Regions from separate parts of the Massilia sp. MP_M2 genome, predicted to be linked through region 3. Evidence: predicted binding sites of a transcription regulator. Region 3 holds the regulator's gene; each other region holds the start of a gene.

Region 1 (6,354 bases), on a different contig from region 3:
TGCCGTCCCGTATCCGGGCTTTTGCGATACCATCGGCCCTGCCTACAAGAAGTTGATCGGGCTCTCGCTCGTGAACCATTTCCGGTTGCACCTGAAAGACCGCCTATCCGGCGTTCTCGGCTGCACCCATCTGACCGAACTGGCCCAGGTGCTGCCCACCGCAGCGCTGCAAGCCTTTGCTGACGACACTGTCGATGCCCCAGGCGGGCAAGGCGTCACGTCATCCGACCGTCCATTTGAGCTCGACCGTTGCCATGCCCTGCGCAGCGACGGCCCCGCCGTGGCCAAATATTACCCGCGCTGGTCCATCAAGGCCGTGTCGGGTTAAGTCGTCGTTTGTTTTTTTTGTAGTTCAACCGTTTCTAATTCAGTAATAGATAGAAGGGAAGCCAGCATGAAGATCCATGAGTATCAGGGCAAAGAAATCCTCCGAAAATTCGGGGTGACCGTTCCGCGCGGCATTCCGTGCATGTCGGTCGAAGAGGCTGTCAAAGCTGCTGAAGAACTGGGTGGTCCGGTCTGGGTCGTCAAGGCGCAGATCCACGCTGGTGGCCGCGGCAAGGGCGGCGGCGTCAAGGTCGCCAAATCGCTCGAGCAGGTCAAGGAATACGCTGACCAGATCATGGGCATGCAGCTGATCACGCACCAGACCAGCCCGGAAGGCCAGAAAGTCCGTCGCTTGATGGTCGAAGAAGGCGCCGACATCAAACAAGAGCTGTACGTCTCGCTCGTGACCGACCGCGTCAGCCAGAAAGTCGTGCTGATGGCCTCGTCGGAAGGCGGCATGGACATCGAAGAAGTCGCGCACAGCAATCCGGAAAAAATCCACAACCTCGTGATCGACCCGAAAATCGGCCTGACCGATGAGCAGGCTGACGACATCGCCGCCAAAATCGGTGTGCCAGCCGGCTCGATCGCCGACGCACGCGCGAACCTGCAAGGCCTGTACAAAGCCTACTGGGAAACCGATGCATCGCTGGCCGAAATCAACCCGCTGATCGTCACCGGCAGTGGCAAGATCATCGCCCTGGACGCCAAATTCAACTTCGACGCGAACGCACTGTATCGCCGTCCTGAAATCGTCGCTTACCGCGATCTGGACGAAGAAGATCCAGCGGAAGTCGAAGCATCGAAATTCGATCTGGCCTACATCTCGCTCGACGGCAACATCGGCTGCCTGGTCAACGGCGCCGGCCTGGCCATGGCCACCATGGACACCATCAAGCTGTTCGGCGGCGAGCCAGCCAACTTCCTCGACGTCGGCGGTGGCGCCACGGCCGAGAAAGTGACCGAAGCGTTCAAGATCATGCTGAAGAACCCTGACCTGAAAGCCATCCTGGTCAACATCTTCGGCGGCATCATGCGTTGCGACGTCATCGCCGAAGGCGTGATCGCTGCATCGAAAGCCGTGTCGCTGCAAGTGCCGCTGGTCGTGCGCATGAAGGGCACCAACGAAGACCTGGGCAAGAAGATGCTGGCCGAATCGGGCCTGCCAATCATCGCCGCAGACACGATGGAAGACGCAGCGAAGTCGGTCGTCGCCGCCGCTGCCGGTCAAGCCTAATTGCTAAGGAAATAAAAAAATGTCGATTCTGATCAACAAAGATACCAAAGTAGTCACCCAGGGCATCACCGGCAAGACCGGCCAGTTCCACACCCGCATGTGCCGCGAGTACGCAAACGGCAAGGAAGCATTCGTTGCTGGCGTGAACCCGAAGAAAGCCGGCGAAGATTTCGAAGGCATCCCGATTTTCGCAACCGTTGCTGAAGCGAAAAAAGAAACCGGCGCCAACGTGTCGGTGATCTATGTCCCGCCAGCAGGCGCAGCCGCTGCAATCTGGGAAGCCGTCGAAGCCGAGCTGGACCTGGCAATTTGCATCACCGAAGGCATTCCAGTCCGTGACATGATGGAAATCAAGGACCGTATGGCCAAGTCGGGTTCGAAGACCCTGCTGCTGGGCCCTAACTGCCCAGGCCTGATCACCCCTGACGAAATCAAGATCGGCATCATGCCAGGTCACATCCACCGCAAGGGCCGCATCGGCGTCGTCTCGCGCTCGGGCACCCTGACCTATGAAGCAGTTGCACAGCTGACCGCACTGGGCCTGGGCCAGTCGTCGGCAGTCGGCATCGGCGGCGATCCGATCAACGGTCTGAAGCACATCGACATCATGCAGATGTTCAACGACGATCCTGATACCGACGCGGTCATCATGATCGGCGAAATCGGTGGTCCGGACGAAGCCAACGCGGCTTACTGGATCAAGGACAACATGAAGAAGCCAGTCGTCGGCTTCATCGCTGGCGTCACCGCGCCACCAGGCAAGCGCATGGGCCACGCCGGCGCGCTGATCTCGGGCGGTGCGGACACCGCGCAAGCCAAGCTGGAAATCATGGAAGCCTGCGGCATCACCGTCACCAAGAACCCGTCGGAAATGGCGCGTCTGCTGAAGGCCATGCTGTAATCCTGACGATCTGTTGATCGAAAGATAAAACGGGGAGCGCGAGCTTCCCGTTTTTTATTTAGTGCGCCGCTTTTTGTTGATATCGATCGCATGTGACAAAAATTGCCGTAAGGCACTGACAAATTTTGTCATCCAGGGTGCCGTTTTTTGTGCTGGGACAGGCGTTTGTTGGCTTGTTGTTCATAAAATCGACCGTTTTACGCCATTTTTGGGCTGGCACAGCGCTTGCATATAAGAAAGCGTAGCAGTGAGCAGCACAAGATACGTAGGTCCACTTTTTTGAAATACCCACCTGGAGATTTAAAATGAACTTCAAGCAAATGCCAAGCAAAAAAGCCGAAGGCGGCTTCACCCTGATCGAACTGATGATCGTCGTGGCAATTATCGGTATTCTGGCGGCTGTTGCAATTCCACAGTACAGCAACTACACCATCAAGTCGAAGATCGCTGCAGTGCTGGGCTCGGTCGCTTCGCTCAAGACTTCGGTCGGTGTCTGCATCCAGGAAAACGGCGGCGTCAAGAGTGAATGCGATAACGGCAAGCCAGGCATCCCAGCAGCTACCGACTTCAAGGCAACCAAAGAAATCGCCAGCGTTGCAGTGACTGATGGCGCAGTGGCGGTCACGCTGGGTACCGGCATCGGCACCGGCGTCGATGGTCTGATCATCACCATGACACCAGATGAAACGGGCGAATCGGCTGTGACCTGGACCAATACCACTACCGTGACCAACGCTGTGGCTCTCGCGGAAATCCAGAAAAATAATCCACCTGCTGCTGCAGCAGCCGATTAATTTCCCCCAGTAAGCCAAAAAAGCCCGCTTCCCAGCGGGCTTTTCCTATTCCAGGATCACTTCGCTGGCTGCGCTTTCAAAAACCGATCCAACCACCCATTCACCGTGTGATGCCACTGCACCGAATTGGCTGGCTTGAGCACCCAGTGATTCTCATCCGGGAACACGAGCAACTTGCTCTCGACCCCTTGACGCTGCAGCGCCGTGAACGTGCCCAGTGCCTGCGCCGTCGGAATCCGGAAGTCCAGATCGCCCTGGATCACCAGCATCGGCGTCTTCCACTTGGTTACGTGATGAACCGGATTGAAGCGCTCATGGTTCTCCGGCACCTTGTAGTACGGCCCGCCATTTTCCCAATCCGTGAACCACTGCTCCTCGGTCGAGTACGCCATGCCGCGCGTGTCGAACACGCCGTCGTGATTGACGATGCACTTGAACTCATCCGACCAATTACCGGCGATCCAGTTCATCATGTAGCCGCCGTACGATGCACCCAGTGCGCAGTCGCGTGAGCGATCCAGCCACGGGAACTTCTTCAGTGCTGCGTCGTAGCCCTTTTGCAGGTCGACCAGCGGCTTGCCGCCCCAGTCGTTGCTGATCGAATCGGTGAACTTCTGGCCGTAGCCGGTCGAACCGTGGAAGTCGATGAACACGGCGGCGTAACCCGCACCGGCATAGGTCTGCGGATTCCAGCGGTAGCTCCAGCCGTTGCCGAAGCTGCCTTGTGGCCCGCCGTGGACGATGAATGCGACCGGGTATTTCTGGCCCGGCTGCGCATTCCACGGTTTCATCACGTAACCGTACACGGTGTCGCCATTGGCGCCGGCAAACGAGAACTGCTCGGCGTCGCCCCAGCGCACATCTTTCAAGCGCTCGGTGTTCAACGTGGTCAGCTGCTTTGGCTTGGCGCCCAGCTTCATCGAAAACAATTGCGCACCTGCTGACAGGTTCGCATGGGTATAGACCAGCGTATCGCGGCGCAGATCGAACGCGCCCACAGCGCCGGTATCGGTCAGCGGCGTGACCTTGCCACCGGCCACGTCGATGGAGAACAGGCGATGCTGGCCGATGTCTTCCGCATCGACGATGAGCGCCTTGCCATCGGCGCGCCAGACCAGGCTGCCGGCCGAGCGGTCCCAGTTTGCTGCCAGCGGGCGCTTGGCGCCGCTCGCCACATCCATCAGCATGATCTGGTAGCGGTCGGCCTCGAAGCCGGGGCGCGCCATCGCCAGGTAAGCCAATGTGCGGCCATCGGGCGAGAACGTGCCCTTGGTATCCCAGGCCAGATTGTCCGCCGTCAGGTTGCGCGGCGCGGCGCCGCCGGCAGAAGGCACGCTGTACAGGTCGAAGTTGGTCGACCAGGCTTCGGTCTTGCCGGCGATGCGGGCCGAGAACACGACCGTCTTGCCGTCCGGGCTGAAGCGGTATTCTTCGCGGTCGCCAAAGGGCTTCGAGGGCACGTCGCCGTCTAGGGAACCCGACAGGCTGACCGGCTCGCCGGTGATCGCGCCTGCTGCGCCGATCGGCGCCGAGAACAGCACCGCATTGCGGTGGTCGCTCCAGGTATCCCAGTGGCGCGCGAACAGGCGGTCATAGACCTTGCCGGTGGCTTTTTCCTTGTCCTTTGCATCGAGCCGGGCCTTGGTGCAGGCCAGGTCGGCGCAGTCGCGGAACACTGCCAGGCTGAACGCCAGGCGGTCGCCCGTGGGCGCGACGCGGAAGTTGTCGACGTCCAGCGGCAGGTCGGTGACCTTGACGGGCGCGCCGCCGGCCACCGGCTGACGCCATACCTGCGACGAGCCCGAGCGCGCCGACAGGAAATACACGGCGTCGCCCGATGGCGACCATTCCGGATCGGCGCTGCTCGACGCATGGTCGGTCAGGCGCTGCGGCGTCGGCTTGGCGGCGCGCAGGTCGATCATCCAGAGTTGGGTGTTGCCGCGGTTCTTTTCCATGTCGGTGCTGCGCACCGTGTAAATCACGCGCGTGGCGTCGGGCGATACGGCCGGGCTGCCGACCCGCTCCATATTGACCAGGTCTTCTACGGTGAAGCCGCGCGGCGCAGCCATTGCGGTGGTGGCGGCCAAGGTCGCCGCTGCCACCGTCATCAAACGAAATTTCATGCCATCCTCGTCGATCAGTCCCGCGGCCGGGTGCCGCAGGCGAGCCGGGAATGTACCATGCGCGCCGGGCCAGCCCATACGACAACGCCCCCGCCACCGGCAATGCCGGGTGCGGGGGCGTCTCAACGTTCCCTGGCGTACGGGAAGTTTTTATTATTTTGGCATGATGACCGTGTCGATGACGTGGATCACGCCATTGTCGGCCATGATGTCGGTCTTGGTGACGGTAGCCTTGTCGACCATGACTTTGCCGCCGGCGACCTTGACTTTGAAGGCGCTGCCTTCAACGGTCTTGACGTCGCCTGGCTTGACATCGGCTGCCTTCACGGTGCCTGGCACCACGTGATAGGTCAGCACCTTGGTCAGCGCAGCCTTGTCTTTCAGCAGTGCGTCGAGCTTGGCTTTTGGAATCTTGGCAAATGCCGCATCGGTCGGTGCGAACACGGTGAACGGACCCGGACCCTTGAGGGTGTCGGTCAGGCCGGCAGCCTGGACAGCCGTGACCAGCGTGTTGAACGTGCCAGCCGATTTGGCGGTATCAACGATATCTGCTGCGTTGGCGGCGCCGAAGGCGAGGGCGAGTGGCAGTGCGATCAGAAATTTTTTCATCGTGACTCCATGTAGTTTTTGCAGTTCGATATGAACCGCATTGATTCTAATGTAATCCTTTTTTTTTGTCTTGTCGAACGTGTGCACCGTTTCTGTAGCATAATAAAGGTTCAATCAAGGGACGAAATTATGGAAAACTCGCTAAGATCACACCATGAACCGATCATGTACCGGACCGGCGCTGCTGCCCGCCTGGCCGGATTGCCGGTAGAAACGCTTCGGGTGTGGGAGCGTCGCTACAGTCTGTCGGATGCGCAACGCTCGGAGCGCGGCCAGCGCCTGTATTCGGCCGAGCAGGTCGCGCGCCTGGGCCTGCTCAAGCAACTGGTCGATCAAGGGCATTCGATCGGCGTGCTGGCCGGC
Region 2 (6,354 bases), on a different contig from region 3:
GAAGACAGCAACGACCAGGTCGTCCGGCGCATCGAGACGCCAGCAGAGTTCGAGGGTTATATGCAAGAGATCGAGATGCAGCGGACACAGTTCCAGCAAGAGCAGGCGTAAACTCGAAGGACATGTAAAGGCGCCTGCCCACGACGCTTTGCCCTGATTCGCCAGGGGCCGTGCTTTTGCAGGAAGCTGAATTGACAGCGCATCGGGCAATCGGCAGCCGATGCTCGTCATTTGCTGCTCCAGAAAATTGTCTGCAAGGGCAGGCGTCCGGCCGAAGCCCGCCCGGGTCTGCCTGTGCCGATGTCCGGGGCCGGACACCGTGCGCGCCAGCACGGGCGGTAGAATTGGCCCGGACAGCCTCTTCCCAACCCTTCAAGCGAGTCACGATGCCATTTCCCTGCACCTTCCGCCGCACATTCCGTCACACCGTCCTCGCCGCCAGCCTGCTCGCTGGCCTGTCCCATGTCGGCGCGCAGGCCGCGTCGCTTCCGGCGCCGTTCGAAACCCAACTGGCCGCCGACTTTCCCAAGCTCGAAGCCTTCTACCGTGACCTGCACGCCAATCCGGAACTCGGTTTCGCGGAGCACAAGACCGCAGCCAAGCTGGCCGAACGGGCCAAGGCGCTCGGCTTCGAGGTGACCACCGGCGTTGGCGGTACCGGCGTCGTGGCGATCCTCAAGAATGGTCCGGGGCCGACCGTGATGCTGCGCACCGAGATGGATGCACTGCCGGTGCTGGAAAAGACCGGCCTGCCGTTTGCCAGCAAGATTACGACGAAAAACGCCGCCGGCGACACCGTGCCGGTCGCCCACGCCTGTGGCCACGACCTGCACATGGCTGCCTGGTATGGCACCGCAAAGCTGATGTCGGAGAACCGCGAGGCCTGGAGCGGCACCTTGATGCTGATCGGCCAGCCGTCCGAAGAAGCATTGACGGGCGCTGCCGCCATGCTCAAGGACGGCTTGTTCACGCGTTTCCCGAAACCGGATTATGCGTTGTCGATGCATGATGACGCGTCGATGGCATCTGGCACGGTCATGTGGCATGCCGGGCCATTTCGCGCCTCGGCCGACACCGTCACCATCACGATGTTCGGGCAGGGCGGGCATGGCGCCGTACCGCACGAGACGCGCGACCCGGTGGTGATGGCGGCGCGGCTGGTGATGGCGCTGCAGACGCTGATCTCGCGCGAAAACAATCCGCTCGACCCGGTGGTGATCACAGTCGGCAGCATCCAGGGCGGCACCCAGGCCAATATCGTGCCGGATCAGGTCAAGCTGGCGCTGACGGTGCGCACCTTCCGGCCAGAAGTGCGCCAGCGCGTACTGGCCAGCATCGCGCGTGAAGCCAAGGGCGAGGCGCTCGCCGCAGGCGCGCCGAAGGAGCCGCTGGTGGAAGTCAAGACGGGCACCGACTCGGTGGTCAACGATCCGCAACTGGTGGCACGCGCCGTCAAGGCGGTCGAGCAGGCCGTCGGCCCTGATTTTGTGAAAGAAATGCCGGCCAAGATGACGTCCGAGGATTTCGCCATGTACGGCCAGCAGCCCGGCGTCAAGGCGCTGTTGCTGCACGTGGGCGCGGTCGATGCCGGCCGCCTCGAGGCAGCGAAGAAGGCTGGCCAGCCATTGCCCGGCACCCATTCGCCGCAATGGGCGCCTGATCTGAAGCCGACGCTGACCAACACCATCAAGGCCGAAACGGCGATCCTGCTCGACCTGATGGCGCCGCAGCGTTAGGCGCACCGGTACAAGGCCCGCTGCAGGTCCGGTTGCCGACACTGTCGCCGGGCCTTGTGTAAGTGCACGATTGCTTTTCGGTCATAAAGCGGGCTGACGGTACAATCGGACGTCCGTTCCTGAAAGGCCCGCCATGCATGTTCTTGTCTTCGCTGCTGCGTCCTCCCTCGTCTTTGCCGCAGTGACGCTCGCCCAGGCCCAGGCCCAGGCCCAGCCTGCAGGCAAGGTCGTGCAAGTCAGAATCGGTACGGTCTCTCCGCTGTCCGGCCCCAGCGCCCATGCGGGCAAGGACATCGAAAACGGTGCCCGCATGGCGATCGATGAACTCAACACGAAGGGTATCGTGCTGGGCGGCAGCAAGGTGCAATGGGTCTTGCAACCCGAGGACGACGCCGCCGATCCAAGGACCGGCACGACGGTCGCGCAAAAGCTGGTCGATGCGAAAGTGGCTGCCGTCGTGGGTCACCTGAATTCGGGTACGACAGTGCCGGCCTCTAAAATATACGCCAACGCCGGCATTCCGCAGATTTCGCCGGCAGCCACGACGCCCGTCTACACCAACCAGGGTTTCAAGACGGCGTTTCGCGTCGTCGCCAACGACAACCTGATCGGCCGCACGCTGGCCACGTATACGATCGGCACGCTGAAAGCCAAAAAGATTGCCGTGATCGACGACCGCACCGCCTTCGGCCAGGGGCTCGCCGACGAATTCGTCAAGGGCGTCAAGAAGGCAGGGGCGGGTGCGAGTGTTGTCAGCCGCCAGTTCACCAACGACAAGGCAACCGATTTCAACGCCATCCTGACCCAGATCCGCGCACGCGATCCGGACGTGATTTTTTATGGCGGCATGGACGCGGTGGCCGGCCCGATGCTCAGACAGATGAAGGCGCTCGGGCTGCGTGCCAAGCTCATCTCGGGGGACGGCGTCTGCTCGGAAAAAATGCCGCAGCTGGCCGGCGATGCGCTGGTCGATGACAAGGTGTACTGCGTCGTGGCGGGTGGTGTTGGCGCTGCGCAGGAAGCGGGCCTGAATGCATTCACAAAACGTTACCAGCAGCGCTACAAGATTCCGCTGCAGACGTATGCTCCCTATGCCTATGATGGGGTGATGGTGTTTGCGAAAGCGATGCAGACCGCAAACTCGAGCGATCCAGCAAGATTCCTGCCCGCGTTGGCCGCCGTCAGGCACGAGGGCGTTACTGGCAGCATCGCCTTCGATCAGAAAGGCGATTTGCGCGACGCGGCGATGACGATCTATACCTTCCGCAAAGGACAGAAAGCCAAGTTGGCCGTGCTGCGCTGACGTGCCGAGCTCAACCAGAACTAGGCCGTTCCGGAGTTGCCACAAGGGTGGATCTGTCAGGATTCTTTACAGTTAGTATTTTTGAAAATGTAAATACGATAGGAATCAAGCGCCTGGAATAACGGTACGGTAATTGCTTTGTGGCGTGTGCTCGATCAAGTTTCTCTTTGACACAACGCAAGCTTTTTACAGGACCTGCCATGCTTATCTCTTGCCCTTCTACTCTGGTACGCCATGTAACCAATGCCGCCATGCTCGCGATCGGCCTTTTCGGCGCGACGCTGGCGCAAGCCGGCACGCTCACGTTCACCGACACGACGGTGGGTGGCCCAACATGGAACCGTCCGCTTACTACCACCACGCTCAGTGCGGTAGGTACGAACGTCTCCTACGACGTCAACCGCATCCGGGTCGACCAGACCGGCAACTACACATTCTTCAGTCAAAGCCTGGTGCCAGCCGGCTGGGACAACTATCTCGTGCTGTACGCCAATGGATTCAGTGCGGCTTCACCCTTGGCGAACCTGATCGTGCTGAATGACGATTTCACCACCGGCAGCTTCGGCCAGGCTGGATTCACGATTGCCTTGTCCGCCGGGATCGATTACTTTCTGGTCGAAACCGGATTCGGCAATGCCGACGCCGGCAGTTACAGCACGGTCATCACGGGCCTGAACGGCGGGACGGCAGCACTTGCCAACGTGACCGATGTGCCGGAACCGGCCACGATGCTTCTCCTTGGTCTTGGCATGGCCGGGCTCATGGCCGCCCGTCGCCGCACCTAGCGTTCTTGTCGGCTGACCTGGCGCCGATGGTACGATGCTGCTTTCGTTCAGAAGTCCAGAGGAAGCAATGACCATATTCGCCATGTCCGTCTTCGATGCAACCGTGATCTACGACGGCAAGGAACTCTTCAAGGGCCAGGGCGCCGCCAGCGGGTGGGCCGAAAAGCTTGCGAAGGAAATCGAGAGCCGCGTCACCGTCGAAAAGATCGGCACCGGCTGGGCTCTGGTCGGCCGGGTCGACGGCGTCGATTGCCGTTGGGGCATCATGGGGCAGCGCCTCAAACGGCTGGACTGACCAGAATGCGCAGTTCGAACAACGGTCTCGTCTACTCCACGGAAACGGGCCGCATGTGCCCGACCTGCCGCCAGCCTGTGGCGCAGTGCACGTGCAAGACGCTCGCCAATGCCGCACCGGTTGGCGATGGCAATGTGCGCGTGTCGCTGCAGAGCAAGGGGCGGGGTGGCAAGAGCGTCACGCTCGTCAAGGGCGTGGCGCTCGACCCGATGGCGCTGGCCGTGCTTGGCAAACAATTGCGCACCGCCTGCGGCGCGGGTGGCACGGTCAAGGACGGTGTGATCGAAGTGCAGGGCGACCATTGCGACACGGTTCTGCAGGCGTTGGCCAAACTCGGGCAGCGGGCAAAGCGCTCCGGCGGTTGACGCCGGCCCGGCTGCATCAATCATTGCGTGCGGCGCGCGTTGCCAGCGCCACGACGGCAACGCCTGCCGCGACGATCAGCGCATCTTCGATCAGGCCGCTGCGAGTCTGGCCGATCCTGGCGATCGCCTGCTTGCGGGCAGCCAGCGTGGCATAGGCCAGCGGTACCGCAGTTGCGACCGCGACCGCAGCGCCTGCCTTTTCACGACCTTCAGGCGCCAGCGCCGCGCCGGCAATACCGGCGCTCGCAATGCGCGCCAGCAGGCCCAGGAACACGGTGCGGTCCGGCGCCGACTTCATCTTGTCACCGTACAGTTCACCGGCGCCCATGGCCAGTGCGCCGTACTTGAACAGCGGGCGATCCAGCAGGACGAGGTTGCCCGACGTGTGACGCCCGGCCAGGCGTGCGGCGGCAAGGGTGGCCATCGGTGTCATCGAGCGGGCGCTGGCGACGGCGCCAATCAGGGCGGAAGAGAGCAGGCTGGTAGATTTCATGTTTAGTCCTAAGCAAATGATGTTGTGCAATACGCTGTTGAACCGAATACAGGATTGATTCAGTTGCCTTATTTTTAACACAAAATCGAAATCCGGCCTGTTCTGTAAGGACGTTAGATCACGCGGCGCGGGGCCGCCGTGGCCGGGTTTCCGCTGTTGGGCGTGCCAGTGCGCTCGATCAGCATGATGTGCGCTTCGAGGGGTGCGCGGGGCCGGTGCCGCACGCCTTGCGGCACGACATACAGCTGGCCGGGTCCCAGCGTCACGGTCTTGCCGTCGTCGAGGTCGATCTCCAGACTGCCAGCGAGCACCAGGAAAAAATCGTCTGAATCGTCGTGCACATGCCAGTGGTATTCGCCACGCAGCTTGGCGACCATGACGTCGTGGCCGTTGAACAGGCTGACCGTGCGCGGTTGCCAGGCTTCGCTGAAAGTGGCCAGTTTGCCGGCCAGGTCGATTGCTGCGTTCATGCGTTCTCCGTGAATGAAAACGTCATCGTGCGCCTGCGGGTGGCCAGCGGTCTTGTACAATTGTTGCATGCATACCGCACCCGCCCGGCCAGTCAACGACGCCACCTTTTCGGCGCTGGCCGGCGGCGTCACGCTGATGCAGGCAAACTTCACCGATCACGCGTTCGAGCGCCACAGCCACGATGGTTTCGCGATCGGCATGACCACCGCCGGGGTGCAGCGCTTTCGCTGCAAGGGCGCGCAGTACGACAGCCAGGTGGGCGACTTCGTCCTGTTCAATCCGGATGAAGACCATGATGGCAGCGCCGGCACGGCCGACGGGTTCCGCTATGCGATCTGGTATGTGCCGGACGCGTTCGTCGCGAGCTGCGTCGCGCCCGAGGGCGAGCGCGCCGACGGCCGGTATTTCACCCGGCCATGCGTGACCGACCACCGGATGGCTGCGGCATTTGCGCGGCTCTCCGGCAACCTGCTGGCAACCCCGGCCGAGTCGCTGCGGGCGGAAACGATGCTGCGTGCGTTTCTGGCATCAATGCTGGCGCGCCATGGCGATCGCCCCGGCGTGCCCGCTCCCCGTGCCGGCGCATTCGCCGCCGAGGCGCGCATGGCGCAGGTCAGGGACTATATCCGCACGTACTTTCAGCGCGACATGACGGTGGCCGACCTGGCCGTCGTGGCCGGCATGTCGCGCACGCACCTCACGCGCGCGTTCAGCGCGGCGTACCACACGCCGCCGCACGTGTACCTCAATTCGGTGCGCGTCGCGCATGCCTGCACGCTGATCCGGGGCGGGATGCCGCTCGCGGCGGTGGCGCTGGCATGCGGCTTTGCCGACCAGAGTCACCTGACGCGGCGCTTCAAGGGCTGTGTCGGCGTGACCCCGTCAGGCTGGCGTGACAGATTGCGC
Region 3 (6,354 bases):
TCTCCTCCACACTTTTACAGGAGTCACAATGCTTCAGTTATCAGGGAAAGTAGCCATCGTCACTGGCGCAAGTTCAGGCATTGGCTACGAAACGGCTAAATTGTTCGCAAGCGAAGGTGCGAAGCTTATTGTCAGCGCTCGCCGCCACGGCGAACTTGCCAAACTGGTCGCGGACATCGAGCGCCATGGTGGTGAGGCAGTTGCCATTGCCGGAGACATCAGGGAGGAGAACCTTGCGCGCGCACTGGTTGACATGGCAGAAAGCCGCTTTGGCGGACTCGACATCGCTTTCAACAACGCTGGTACGACGGGGGACGCAGCCCCGGTAGCCGATATACCAACTGATGCCTGGCAAGCTACGCTCGATACAAATTTGACGGGCTCTTTTCATGGTGCGAAGTACCAACTGCCCGCAATGGTAAAACGCGGCGGAGGCTCGATCATTTTCACGTCGACATTCGTCGGCAGCACCGTCGGTTTTCCCGGAATGGGTGCATACGCCGCCAGTAAAGCCGGGCTGATCGGTCTAATGCAGGTCATCGCCGTCGAATATGGCAGGTACGGCATCCGCGCCAACGCGCTACTCCCAGGAGGGACCGATACACCGATGGGCCGAGCGAGCGCCAATACCCCTGAGGCGCTGGCTTTTGTGGAAGGCTTGCACGCCCTCAAACGCATCGCGCGGCCAGAGGAGATCGCCCGCTCGGCACTCTATCTCGCGTCTGATTCCTCCAGCTTCAGCACTGGATCAAGTCTTTTGGTGGACGGTGGCGTGTCAATCAACCGCACATGACAGGAGAAACGCCAGTGCCACCCCGAGCCTGTCCTGGTAACGGTCGCACTGCGACATCTCGCTCATGACGAATTGAGACGCTAGGAATCCTTTCCTGGTCCTCGATACGCATCGGGGTTCCTCATCGGTTCATGAAGCCACGATGGTTGCACCGGCTGCACGAAAAGTCACGCGCAAACGGATATGCATGAAGAGGCTTATGCGAGATGGCGCAGCGGGTGCGCATGCACCGGCCACACCGGCGCAAAGAAGCGCGCCACCATCGCGTCGGTCACGAGATCCAGCGACGGCGGATTCCATTGCGGCGCATTGTCCTTGTCGATCACGAGCGCACGCACGCCTTCGAGTACCTCGCCATGCTCGAAATTGCGGCGCACGAGCGAGCGCTCCAGGCGCAGGCAGTCGGCGACATCGAGCGACGCGCCGCGCAGCAGCAGCTCGCGCGTCACGCACATCATCAACGGCGAGCGCAGGCGCATCGCGCGCAACGCCTTCTGCGCGAATGGTGTGTCGTCACCCTCGAGCGACGCCATGATCGCCGCCACCGAGTCTGCGCCGAAGTGCGCATCGATGCACGCGCGGTTGGCCTGCAATTCGCTCTCGCCGGCATGCTGGCTGGCGAGAGCGCGGATCGCCGCCTGCAGATCCGCGCCCGGCGTCGCCTCGATCAGCGCCTGCAAGGCCGCCAAATCAGCGCCAGGTACGAACACGTCGGCCAGGCCTACGTACAGCGCATCGGCCGCGCCGATCGTCAAGCCGGTCAAGCCCAGGAACATCCCCAACTGCCCCGGCGCATGCGACAGAAAATGGCTGCCGCCGACATCGGGGAACAGGCCGATATTCACCTCGGGCATTGCCATCTTCGTGCGCTCGGTCACGATGCGCAGGGCGCAATCGGGCCCGCCCTGCGCGATGCCCATGCCGCCGCCCATGACCACGCCGTCCATCAGTGCGATATACGGTTTTGGATAAAAATGGATCAGGTGATTCAGTGCGTATTCTTCGGTGAAAAAATCTTCGAGCAGTGCGCTGCCATCTTGCGGCGAGGCGTTGCCGACCTCGTGGAAGAAGCGGATATCACCGCCCGCGCACAGTGCTTTTTCGCTGCTGCTGGTGATCACCACCGCATCGACGGCGGCGTCAAGCTGCCAGTCGAGCAGGATCGCGGTCAGCGCGCGCACCATGTCCAGCGACAGCGAATTGAGCGCCTTTGGCCGGTCGAGGGTGATGATGCCGGTGCGGTTGGCAATGCGGGTCAGGACGTGTTCGGACATGGCGTGATCCATCGGGAGGAAACACGTATTTTACCGGCAGCGGGATGCAAAAAGGGCGTCTCTGAAAGACGCCCCTGGCGATGGTGACCTGCGCTTGAATCAGGCGGCAGCGACGTCTGCTTCGTCGACGTCCAGGCGTTTGATCGCTGTGCGGTTATGGTCTTTCAGCATCTGCTTGTGCTTCAGGATTTGTCGATCCAGTTTATCCATCAACATGTCGATCGCGGCATACAGGTCTTGCGCGACGCTCGCCACGTGCAGGGTCTTGCCCGACACCTGGACATTGATTTCAGCTTTTTGCCTTTTTTCTTTTTCGGTGAGGTTATCGACGGCCAGGAAGACGTGGGTATCTATGACTTGATCGAAATGGCGAATAATGCGTTCCAGCTTATTCTGAACGTATTCACGGATGGCAGGGGTTACTTCGAGATGGTGACCACTGATGGTGAGGTTCATACACACTCCTTTGAAGATGTCACGTCGCTTGCACCATACAGGAGCTGAAGGCACAGGCTGTATGAGCGGCGTTGTTACAAGGCTTTGCGGAGACTGACGGGGGGGATCTTGAGCGCTTCACGGTATTTTGCGACCGTCCTGCGCGCAATGACCATGCCTTGTTCCCCGAGCATTTCCGCGATCTTGCTGTCGGATAATGGATTCTTAGGGTCTTCTGCTCCTGTCAATTGTGCGATGAGCGCACGGATTGCCGTTGAGGATGCTTCGCCTCCCGCCTCGGTGGCAACGTGGCTACCGAAGAAATACTTCAACTCGAACATGCCGTGCGGGGTCAGCATGTATTTCTGCGTTGTGACACGAGAAATCGTGCTCTCGTGCAGACCTAGTGTATCAGCTATCTCGCGCAAAACAAGGGGCCGCATGGCAACCGCGCCGTGGCTGAAAAAGTTGCGCTGGCGCTCGACAATGGCCTCGGCCACACGCAGGATCGTGTCAAAACGCTGGCGCATATTCTTGATGAGCCACTTCGCCTCTTGCATCTGCGCGCCCATCTGGCTCTCGCTGCGGCCCTGCTTGAGCATCGTGGCGTACAGGCTGTTGACGCGCAGGCGCGGCATCACGTCCGGGTTCAGCGTGACCGCCCAGCCATTCTTGGCGCGCCGCACCATCACGTCCGGCACCACGTAATCTGACACGTTCGACGCGAACGCGGCGCCCGGGTGCGGGTTGCACTGGCGGACCACGGCCTGCACTTCGCGCAGATCTTCATCATCGCAATCGAGTGCTTTTTTCAGCTTGCTGTATTCGCGCTGCGCGAACCAGGTCAGGTACCCTTCGACGATCTTCAGGGCCATGCGGCGCGTGACCATCGGCACGCCCGGCATGCGCCGGATCTGCAGCGCCAGGCATTCGGATGCGCTGCGCGCGCCCACGCCCACCGGGTCCATGCTCTGCACCATCGCCAGCGCGCAGCGCAGTTCGTCCAGGTCGACCTCGAGTTCTTCCGGCAGGCGTGCGTGGATCTCGTCGAGCGGCTCGTCCAGATAGCCGTTGTCGTCCAGCGCGTCGATCACCAGTTCGGCCAGCGCGCGGTCGCGGGTTGAGAGCAGCGTTTCGCGCACCTGTTCCATCAGGTGTTCGCGTAGCGTGATCGCGCATGCCTCCAGCTGCGGGCGGCCGTCTTCGTCGTCGCTGCTGCTACTACTGCCGGACGACGCGCCGCTGCCTTCGTTCCAGTCGGTGTCGGGCCGGTCGCCATCGACCGCGCCGCCTTCGGCGCCCTCGCCCTCGGCCGGTGCGCTGCCCTCGCCTTCGGCCTGCTGGCCCGGCGCCGGCGGCGCCTCGCCCGGCGCCGGCGCATTGTTGATGGCGCCATCGCCCAGCAAGCGCACCGAATGATCGAGCGGATCGTCGAGCCGTTCGAGCAGCGGGTTATCGCCCAGTATCTGCTCGATCTCCTGATGCAGTTCGAGCGTCGACAGCTGCAGCAAGCGGATCGATTGCTGCAGCTGTGGCGTGAGCGCCAGGTGCTGCGAGGTGCGGAGCTGAAGGGACTGTTTCATTGATTGACCATGGCTTACATGCGGAAATGTTCACCAAGGTACACGCGGCGCACCGACTCGTCGGCGATGATATCGTCGGGACGGCCGGATGCGAGCACCGCCCCCTGATTGATGATGTAGGCGCGGTCGCAGATGCCGAGCGTCTCGCGCACATTGTGGTCGGTGATCAGGACCCCGATCTTGCGCTCCTTGAGGAAGCGCACGATGCGCTGGATCTCGATCACGGCGATCGGGTCGACGCCGGCGAACGGCTCGTCAAGCAGCACGAAGCGCGGGTTGGTCGCCAGTGCGCGCGCGATCTCCACGCGGCGTCGCTCGCCGCCCGACAGCGACAGCGCCGGGTTCTCGCGCAGCTTCTCGATCTGCAGGTCGGCCAGCAGGCTGTCGAGGCGGTCGTTGATCTCGGTTTTGGTCAGCGACTTGCCGTTGACCTTTTGCAGTTCGAGCACGGCGCGGATGTTTTCTTCCACCGTCAGCTTGCGAAACACCGAGGCTTCTTGCGGCAGGTACGACAGGCCCAGCACCGCGCGGCGATGGATCGGCAGGCTGGTGATGTCGGTGCCGTTGATGCTGATCGAGCCGGCATCCGACGGCACCAGGCCGACGATCATGTAGAACGAGGTGGTCTTGCCGGCGCCGTTCGGGCCCAGCAAACCCACCACCTCGCCGCATTCGACATCGAGCGACACGTCGCGCACGACCAGGCGCTTGCCATAGCTTTTCTGCAGGCCCTTGACGACCAGCGTGCTGCGATCGTTCAGCTCCGTCATTGCGTGCCTCCGGCCGGCGCACGCTTGGGCGCCAGGATTAGCGTGCCGCGCCCGCCGCCAACCTTGCTCTCGCCGCTGACGTCATTGCGCACGGCGACGACTTCCTTGCGGTTGTCGTACGAGATGAAGGGGCCGGTCATCTGGTTGGTCATCCGGTCGTTTTCGAGTTCCTTGACGACGGCGTTCGAGTACAGGCGCACCAGCTCCGAACGTTCGTCGTATTCGATGCGTTCGGCCTGGCCCTCGACCCACAGATTCGGGCCGCCGTCGCGCTTCTGGCGGAACGTAGCGGGCTTGCCGTTGGCCGCAGTGAGCGTCACGCTCATATAGCCTTCGGGCGTCTCCCTGACCACGGCGCGTTCGGCCTTGACCAGCAGCGTACCGCGGGTGAGGATCACGTTGCCGGTGAAGGTGCGAACGCCCGCGACGCCATCGAGGTCGCCGTTATCGTATTCAAGCGCCGCCTGCTTGAGCGAGTCGGCCTTTTCGGCCATGGCGGTCAAGGAAAGGAGTGAAAAGAAAGCGGCAGCAAAGAGTTTTTTCATGATGGTGCTGGTCCTGGGTTAGTACGCGCGCATGGCTGGTGGCCTTCAGCGCTGGCGTGGCGGATAGACGATACGGCCGCGGCCGGACAATTGCATCTGCATGGTCGCATTGTTGGCGACCAGGCCGACGGCCTTGAGACTGGACGCGCCAAGCTCCATGTCGATCGGCTGGTCGGTCTTGACGATTTCTTCGTCGGGCAACACGGTCATGGCCTGCGTGCGCACGCGCAGTGCTTCGCTGACGGGCGTCTTCGGGCGCTGCAAATCGACGTCGCCGAACAGTTCGACGCGGTGCTCTTCATGGAAGATGCGCGCAGTCTTGGCCACCACCGTCGTCGGCGGGCGGCCCGGTTCGACGCCGCGCATGAGCGGCTGCTCGACGTTCGACACATCGCCCAACGGAATGTGGGCCAGGCGCTTGCCCGATACCACATAGCTCGGCTGGCCGCTCGGCGTCATGCGCACGAACGAAAAATTCTCGACGATGTAATCCGGCTCGTCGGGCGGGCCGCCCAGTTGCGCATCGATCTCGGTCGCCTGCATCAGCTGCAGCAGCCAAAAGCTGCCGAAGGCGAAGAACACGCCGATCACGATCATCGCCAGCAGGTTCCAGCGGTGCGAGGTGCGTTTGTTGGAGGCGATGGTGGCCATGGCGCTCAGGCGAAATATGGCGCGAGCGCCTGGTCGTAGGTGCCCTGCGCGCGCATGACCAGGTCGCAGATCTCGCGCACCGCGCCGCGCCCGCCACCGTTCTTGGTCACGTAATGCGCGCGGTGCTGCACGTCCGGATGGCCCGACGGCACGGCGACGGCAAAACCGACGCGCGCGAACAGCGGCAGGTCGATCACGTCGTCGCCGATGTAGCCGCATTGGTCGGCAGTAAAACCGGTAGCCTCGAGCAGCTTGGCAAAGCCGATGCGCTTGTCGTGATTGCCCTGGTGGACATGCGAGATG

The links. Region 3 encodes sigma-54, which starts transcription at its own class of promoters, with help from an activator protein. Its sites were predicted from a motif close to TGGCANGNAANCTGCTTT; they were not measured.
Region 1: a site for sigma-54 is predicted at 2,680-2,697, ahead of RCH14_RS11540 (pilin). Genes of this name have one in related genera too.
Region 2: a site for sigma-54 is predicted at 3,162-3,179, ahead of RCH14_RS06570 (PEP-CTERM sorting domain-containing protein). Genes of this name have one in related genera too.

Annotation. Positions count from the first base shown of each region.
Region 1 is NZ_JBCHJF010000004.1:268,086-274,439, reverse strand. It holds gene RCH14_RS11555 (DUF2889 domain-containing protein) at 1-328, shown strand, start outside; gene sucC (ADP-forming succinate--CoA ligase subunit beta) at 395-1,564, shown strand; gene sucD (succinate--CoA ligase subunit alpha) at 1,584-2,465, shown strand; gene RCH14_RS11540 (pilin) at 2,771-3,259, shown strand; gene RCH14_RS11535 (S9 family peptidase) at 3,316-5,382, opposite strand; gene RCH14_RS11530 (fasciclin domain-containing protein) at 5,536-5,991, opposite strand; gene RCH14_RS11525 (MerR family transcriptional regulator) at 6,157-6,354, shown strand, end outside.
Region 2 is NZ_JBCHJF010000002.1:389,563-395,916, forward strand. It holds gene RCH14_RS06555 (hypothetical protein) at 1-111, shown strand, start outside; gene RCH14_RS06560 (amidohydrolase) at 387-1,736, shown strand; gene RCH14_RS06565 (branched-chain amino acid ABC transporter substrate-binding protein) at 1,870-3,039, shown strand; gene RCH14_RS06570 (PEP-CTERM sorting domain-containing protein) at 3,291-3,824, shown strand; gene RCH14_RS06575 (hypothetical protein) at 3,892-4,119, shown strand; gene RCH14_RS06580 (translation initiation factor Sui1) at 4,125-4,484, shown strand; gene RCH14_RS06585 (hypothetical protein) at 4,501-4,977, opposite strand; gene RCH14_RS06590 (cupin domain-containing protein) at 5,091-5,447, opposite strand; gene RCH14_RS06595 (AraC family transcriptional regulator) at 5,515-6,354, shown strand, end outside; gene RCH14_RS06600 (LysR family transcriptional regulator) at 6,331-6,354, opposite strand, start outside.
Region 3 is NZ_JBCHJF010000005.1:85,508-91,861, reverse strand. It holds gene RCH14_RS12930 (SDR family oxidoreductase) at 29-793, shown strand; gene RCH14_RS12925 (enoyl-CoA hydratase/isomerase family protein) at 991-2,067, opposite strand; gene hpf (ribosome hibernation-promoting factor, HPF/YfiA family) at 2,167-2,523, opposite strand; gene RCH14_RS12915 (RNA polymerase factor sigma-54) at 2,598-4,085, opposite strand; gene lptB (LPS export ABC transporter ATP-binding protein) at 4,100-4,855, opposite strand; gene lptA (lipopolysaccharide transport periplasmic protein LptA) at 4,852-5,400, opposite strand; gene lptC (LPS export ABC transporter periplasmic protein LptC) at 5,446-6,051, opposite strand; gene RCH14_RS12895 (HAD family hydrolase) at 6,057-6,354, opposite strand, start outside.